DNA from 3 places in the Vreelandella gomseomensis genome. Region 1 is predicted to be linked to each of the others. Evidence: predicted binding sites of a transcription regulator. Region 1 holds the regulator's gene; each other region holds the start of a gene.
The links. The regulator PhoB, encoded in region 1, activates phosphate uptake and scavenging genes when phosphate is short. The targets are predictions, from matches to a motif close to TGTCATANNNNTGTCANA.

Region 1 (2,269 bases):
GGTCAACGATTACGCCGACCGCCACCTCGATGGTCACGTCAAACGCACCAAGCATCGTCCCCTGGCCACCGGGCGGATCAGTGAGACCGAGGCGCAGCTGCTGTTTATCGGGCTGGTGGTCGCGGCGTTCATGCTGGTGCTGTTGACCAACTGGTTTACCGTACTGTTGTCGCTAGGCGGCGTGGTGCTGGCCTTCATCTACCCGTTCATGAAGCGCTATACCCACTTTCCTCAGGTGGTGCTGGGGGCGGCGTTCTCCTGGGCGATTCCCATGGCGTTCGGCGCAGTGCTCGGGTATGTGCCGGTGGAAGCATGGCTGTTGTTCCTGGCCAACGTGCTGTGGACCGTCGCCTACGATACCCAGTACGCCATGGTCGATCGCGACGACGATATCAAGATTGGCATCAAATCCACCGCCGTGCTGCTGGGCCACGCCGACCGCTGGGTGATCGGGCTGCTGCAGCTCATGACCCTGGCGCTGCTGGCCTGGGCGGGGGCGCGCGTGGGGCTGGGCGGCTTTTTCTGGCTGGGGCTGGCGGGAATGGCGGCAACCTTCGTCCACCAGCAGCGGCTGATCCGTCACCGTGAGCGCGACGCCTGTTTTCAGGCGTTTTTGAATAATCACTGGTCGGGTCTGCTGGTGTTTGCCGGGATTGTGCTGAGTTGGTGGCCAGCGGCTGGCGAATCCCTGGCAATGTCATAGAATTGTCATCAAGTCATGGTGTCATCGTCATTGATCTGTCACTGGATTTCTTTCTATCGAACACCGTGAGGCTCCGGAATGACTGCCAAGACCGTCTTGATCGTCGATGATGAGGCATCCATTCGCGAGATGATCGCGGTGGCGCTGGAAATGGCTGACTATCGCGTACTGGAAGCGGAAAACGCCCAGGATGCCCATGCCATGGTGGTTGACCACCAGCCCGACCTGCTGCTGCTCGATTGGATGATGCCAGGAACCAGCGGCATCGAGCTGGCGCGTCGGCTCAAGCGGGAAGAAGCCACCGCTGAATTGCCGATTATCATGCTTACCGCCAAGGGTGAGGAGGATAACAAGATTCAGGGCCTGGAAGCCGGCGCTGACGATTACATTACCAAGCCGTTTTCCCCCCGCGAGCTGGTGGCGCGCCTCAAGGCCGTGCTGCGCCGTGCGACCCCTCGCGGCGTTGAGGATCCCATCGAAATTAACGGCCTGTTGCTCGATCCGGTGAGTCACCGGGTCAGCGCCTACGGCAAAGCGCTGGATATGGGGCCCACCGAATACCGCCTGCTGCAGTTTTTCATGACCCACCAGGAAAGGGCCTACACGCGCAGCCAGCTGCTCGATCAGGTGTGGGGAGGCAATGTCTACGTGGAAGAGCGCACCGTTGACGTACATATTCGCCGGTTACGCAAGGCGCTGGGTGATGCGCATCAGAATCTGATTCAAACGGTACGCGGTACCGGTTACCGCTTCTCCGCGCGAGCCTAACCGTGCGTTTGTGGAGTCGTGAGCTGTGGCGCCTGATCGGTTGGACGGCGCTTGGTATCTGCCTGGGGTGGCTGGTCGGCATGCCGGGCCTGGGCCTTGCCGGCGGCTTCGCGGTCTGTCTGACCTACCACCTGCGGCAGCTGCGCGCTGCGTATCGCTGGCTAACGCAACGCCCCCAGGATGAACCGCCCGCCGCTAACGGCCTGTGGGGCGAGCTGTTTGACCGCCTCTATCGCTACCAGAAAAGCCAGCGGATTACCCAGAACCGCCTGCGCACGACCCTTGCGCGTATCCAGGAATCCTCCGAGGCCATGCGCGACAGCATCGTGATGCTCGACCACCATGGCGACCTGGAGTGGTGGAACAGCGCTGCCACCAACATGCTGGGTCTGCAAACGGCCCACGACCGTGGTCAGCACATTACCAACCTGTTGCGTGATCCGCGGTTTATCAGTTACTTCAACGCCCGCGACTACAGCGAGCCGCTCACCCTGACCTCGCCGATCGATGAACGACGTATCCTGCAGTACCAGATCACCCTCTACGGTGACGATGAACGTCTGGTGATGGCCCGTGATATCACCCGGCTGCATCAGCTGGAGCAGATGCGTCGCGATTTCGTCGCTAACGTCTCCCATGAGCTGCGTACGCCGTTGACCGTGCTGTCCGGCTATCTCGAGACCTACGGCGAGCTATCCGACCAGCTACCCCCTCGCCTGGGGCGTGGCATCGAGCAGATGCAGGCCCAGACGCAGCGTATGCAGAACTTGGTCAATGACCTGTTGCTGCTGTCGCGGC
Region 2 (2,269 bases), on a different contig from region 1:
GGGCGGTGCCTTCCCAGTCGTAGCTGAAGAAGGCGTCCTGAATGTCCTGCGCCAGTTCGGGTGCCAGGTTATGGGCCGTACCGTAGGCAGTGGTCGGGAACGTTTGCGAGGTATAAATGACCTCGTAATCACCTTCTTCCACGACGCCACGCGACAGCATCCGACGCGCTACCGAGTTAGCGATGGCCGCGGCCTCATAGTCCTCGTTGACCACGCCTAGAACAGAGTTGTCATGTGAACCCGAGAACGCAGTCTCAAAATCTTCCCCCGCTTCCATGCCGTATTCGGAACGCAGCAGCGCTGACGGCGCGCGGAAGCCCGAGTTGGAGGTCTCGGAGGTAAACGCCAGCTGGCGGCCTTCCAGGTCTTCAACGGATTCGATACCGCTGCCCGGGTAGGTAATGATCTCCATTTCGTAACCGAAGCTGCCGTCCTCGGCGGCCATCATGGCAAACGGACGGAAACCGCCGCAGTTGACCGCTACTGGCACACCACCGGTGTTGAAACCGGCGACGTGCAAACGGCCCGCACGCATGGCTTCCTGCTGGGCAGCGTTGGACTGTACCGGGAAGAACTGCACCTCTTTACCTGTGGCGTCACTCAAATGATCCAGGAAGTCAGACCAGACATCGGCATAGACAGCGGGATCTTCGACCGGCGTATAGGCAAACACCAGCGTGTCCGGGTCTACCCACTGGGCGTCATCGCTGGGGACATCTGCCATCAGATCGCCATCCGCATCCTGGTAGCGGCTGGAAAGATCGGCCTGAACCGCCACGGCTGAAAAGGCAAAGGCACTGGCAACGGCGGCGCTAATGAGGGTACGGGGAAGGGATAACGTCTGCATGAATCACCTGAAGCGTTGTTAGAAGACAGCGTTAATCCTGCCGTCGTTAGATGACAACGGCAGGGCACTTCGATGACCACTGGATGACGGTTTAAAGACCCCACGATGACATCACGCCTGGGTGTTGCCGCCGCGACGCTCCACGAACAGGCTATTGCCGGGGATTTTTTTGGCCTGGTGTTTCAGCTCCGAAAGCTCGGCGGCCACGTCCAGTGCCTTGCAGCGGGCAGCGGGCGCTATTGGCTTGACCGCAATCGACAGGCTAACGAAGGGGTAGAAGCTCGTGGTGCCCTGGCGGTTCTCAATGCAGATACCTCCCCGCTGACGATCTTCGTCTTCGTAGAACCCCGGCGCCATCACCTCCATGTGCTGAAGAATCTCCTCGCAGACACTTTCCCAATGAATCAGCGGCAGTAGCATCATGAAATCGTCACCGCCGATATGGCCGATAAAGCCTCCGACACTCTCCACCTGAGCCTGCAGCAGGCGGGACAGGGCAATGATCATGTGATCCCCCCGGGCGTAGCCGTAGGCATCGTTGAAGGCCTTGAAGTTATCCAGATCAACGTAAGCGGCGGCCACGCCCTCGTCGGCACTCAGGTACCGACTCAAGGTTTCATTGATCAGGATGTTGCCAGGCAGCCCCGTCAGCGGGTTGGCGTGACGCGCCTGGCGAACCTGGATCGCGGTGATCTCGCGCAGCAGGTCGACGATATTGCCCATGCCCAGATAGTCGCCGTCATCGTTGACGATCACGAAGTCTTCCTGCTCGATATCGCGGCTGTCGGTGAGTCGCTGGCTTAAGACGTCCAGCGGCGTACTGGCGCTGGCAATCAACGCCTTAGTATCGGCCACGTCCCCTATCGGACGTTTGCCATACAGTGAGTGACTAAAGGGATTGGTAAACAGGGTGAGAAAAGCGCTGCGCCGCACCACCGCTACGGGCTTACCGTCGTCAACCACCGCCACGCAGCGCAGCGTGGGCTGTTGCCGGAAGCGCTCGGCCAGTACCGGAATTGCACAGTCGGGGGTAACCGCCTCGATGGCCTGACAGATCGACCGAGCCGTACGCCCCGCCGGACTTGCCAGGGGCTCAGCGGCGGGTAGCCGCATTTGAAGATCAAGCGGCGGTTCGGCACTGGGCCTGGCAAAGTAGAACCCCTGGAGCAACGCCAGCCCGCGGTCAAGCTCCCACAGGCAGAGGTGCTCGGCGGCGGTTTCCACCCCTTCGGCGATCAGTTGGCAGTCCAGGCTGCGCGCCACATCCAGAATCGAGCGCAGAAACTCGCGCTTGGCGGGCTCCTGGTCGATGCCCGAAATGAAATGGCGATCCAGCTTGACGAAATCCGGACGCAGTTCCGACCAGTGACGCAGGCTCGAGTGGCCGGCGCCCAGGTCGTCCAGGGCGACCTGGAAGCCCAT
Region 3 (2,269 bases), on a different contig from region 1:
GTATTGGTGACTTCGCCACCGGCAAGCCAGGCGCCTAGAAATTCGAACACCACGGCGATGAGGATAGCCTGCTTGATGGTGATGGCTTTTGAGCCCACCGACGTCCCCATGGCGTTGGCGACATCGTTGGCCCCCACGCCCCAGGCCATGAAAAAGCCGAAAAGACAGGCCAGGATGATAAAAATATCACCGTACTGAGCAATGATCTGCATAACGCTTCCCTTGTGTGGGGATCGGGTATTAGTTGGCGGTCATGATCTGCAGGCGGCTACCGACCCGCTCTGCGCGGTCGGAAAGTTCGCCGACCCAGTCGATGATCTGGTAAAGGAAGACCACATCCACCGGTGGCAACTCGCTTTCCAGGCTGAACAGCTGGCGGCGGATCGCGACCTGCTGGCTGTCGGCCTGGTGCTCAAGGGTATGCAGTTCGCGAATCATGTTCTGCATCACATCCGAGACGTTGCGCCCGAACCCCGACTCCAGCAGATCCTTGAGCTCCTCCAGCGCCTGGCGGGCCTGGGCCACACATGCCACGCTGGTGCGGATGTAGTCGCGCATCGGGTCGGCAAGCTCAGCGGGCACGGTCATTTTACGGCCCAGCATGATGCCGGTAATGTCGCGCGCCTTGTTGGCGATCTTGTCCTGTACGCTGATCAGGTCGAGCAGATCGGAACGCGAAACGGGCAGGAACATGGTATTGGGCAGGTTCAGACGCAGCTCGGTCTTGAGAACGTCGGCGTCGTGCTCCAGACGCGTCACGTTTTCGCGCAGTTGCGCCGCGCTGTCCCAATCGCCGGTCAAGGTTGCTTCAAAGAAGGGCAGCAGTTGGTCGGCACATTCGTTCGCCTTGACGATGTGTGCGAGCAGCGGCTGGAATGGCGAGCGGCCAAACATCGCGGAAAAGGGATTGGAAGTAACCATAAAGCCTTTAATGCCTGTTTTCGGGAAGCCTGGAAATGGCGGCCACAGTATAGTGAGTGCGCCTGCCGCCGTCATGAAAAGTTCATATTGTCATTAAAAATTAACCAAACTGTCATAGTAACGAGGTAGCTATTGTCATGAAAACATCATCACCGACCGAAATCGAGCTGAAGCTTGCCCTGGCTCCCGAGGGCCCGGTAGCACTTCGCCAATACCCGCTGCTGCAGGCGCTGACGCCACAACGGCAAACCCTGACCAACACCTATTACGACACCCCTGAAGGCGCACTTGCCCAGGCGCGCATCGCGGTGCGTCTGCGTCAGGTGGACGACCAGGTGCTGCAGACCGTCAAGACAGCCGGCCACGGCGGCGGTGGGTTTTCGCAACGCAAGGAGTGGGAATGGCCGCTGGCGACACGCCACCTGGATACCCAAGGACTTGGCGAGCTGCCGCCGTTTCAGGGCGCCCTTGGCGAGGTAATTCCTGGGCTGCAGCCTCAGTTGAGTACCGACTTTGAGCGCTGGAGCTGGCAGGTAATGTGGCAGGACAGCCATATCGAACTGGCACTGGATGAAGGCAAGATTCACAGCGGCGGACACCAGGCGACCATCTGCGAGGCGGAACTCGAGCTTAAGCACGGCGCGCCCGAAGCGCTCTGGTCGCTTGCCCAGGCGCTCGCCGAGCGCGTGCCCCTGCGCCCGTCGGACACCAGCAAAGCCGCCCGTGGCAATGCCCTGGCGGCACAGCAATGGTCGCTTCCCGACGCCGATTCCCCCGCACTGTGGATGCACCGGGCAACCCTGGCGCTCGACGCCTACCACGATAGCCACCGCGCTGAACATCTAGAGACGGCACGGGAAGCATTGGCCGCGCTGGCCGCCGATCCGGCCCTCACCGACCAGGCCCGGGATGACGCGATCGTCATGCGCGATGCGCTGGGCAGCACCGGCCAGCCAAGCGTGGCTTATGCACAAGCCGCGCTGGCACTCGCCCATCGCATGGCGTATCAAACCGCGCTACGCTAGGGCTCACAGCCTTTTTCAGGACGGCCTGATGAATCTTTCATTAAAACCTGGCGCAGAGGGACTTCGAGCGCAGCTTTTCCACATCATTTTCGAGTCCGATACGCCGGGAGCCAAGGCTTTTGACATTGGCTTGATTCTGGCGATCCTGCTCAGCGTCGGGGTCATATTACTGGATAGCGTTGAGGCCTATGCCGAGCGCTACGGCATGCTTTTTTATGTCCTGGAGTGGATATTCACCATCCTGTTCAGCATCGAGCTGGTGCTGCGCCTTTACTGCCTTGAGCGCCCCACGCTCTACCTGAAAAGCTTTTACGGCATTGTCG

Region 2: phnD (phosphate/phosphite/phosphonate ABC transporter substrate-binding protein) is a predicted target of PhoB. The motif match lies at 919-936, and genes of this name have one in related genera.
Region 3: QC815_RS15425 (CYTH domain-containing protein) is a predicted target of PhoB. The motif match lies at 1,010-1,027, and genes of this name have one in related genera.

Annotation. Positions count from the first base shown of each region.
Region 1 covers NZ_JARWAI010000003.1:200,791-203,059, reverse strand. Annotated here, with positions in the region: gene ubiA (4-hydroxybenzoate octaprenyltransferase) at 1-703, shown strand, start outside; gene phoB (phosphate regulon transcriptional regulator PhoB) at 782-1,471, shown strand; gene phoR (phosphate regulon sensor histidine kinase PhoR) at 1,474-2,269, shown strand, end outside.
Region 2 covers NZ_JARWAI010000006.1:80,130-82,398, forward strand. Annotated here, with positions in the region: gene phnD (phosphate/phosphite/phosphonate ABC transporter substrate-binding protein) at 1-847, opposite strand, end outside; gene QC815_RS09200 (bifunctional diguanylate cyclase/phosphodiesterase) at 959-2,269, opposite strand, start outside.
Region 3 covers NZ_JARWAI010000013.1:33,987-36,255, forward strand. Annotated here, with positions in the region: gene QC815_RS15415 (inorganic phosphate transporter) at 1-212, opposite strand, end outside; gene QC815_RS15420 (TIGR00153 family protein) at 241-921, opposite strand; gene QC815_RS15425 (CYTH domain-containing protein) at 1,059-1,946, shown strand; gene QC815_RS15430 (ion transporter) at 1,975-2,269, shown strand, end outside.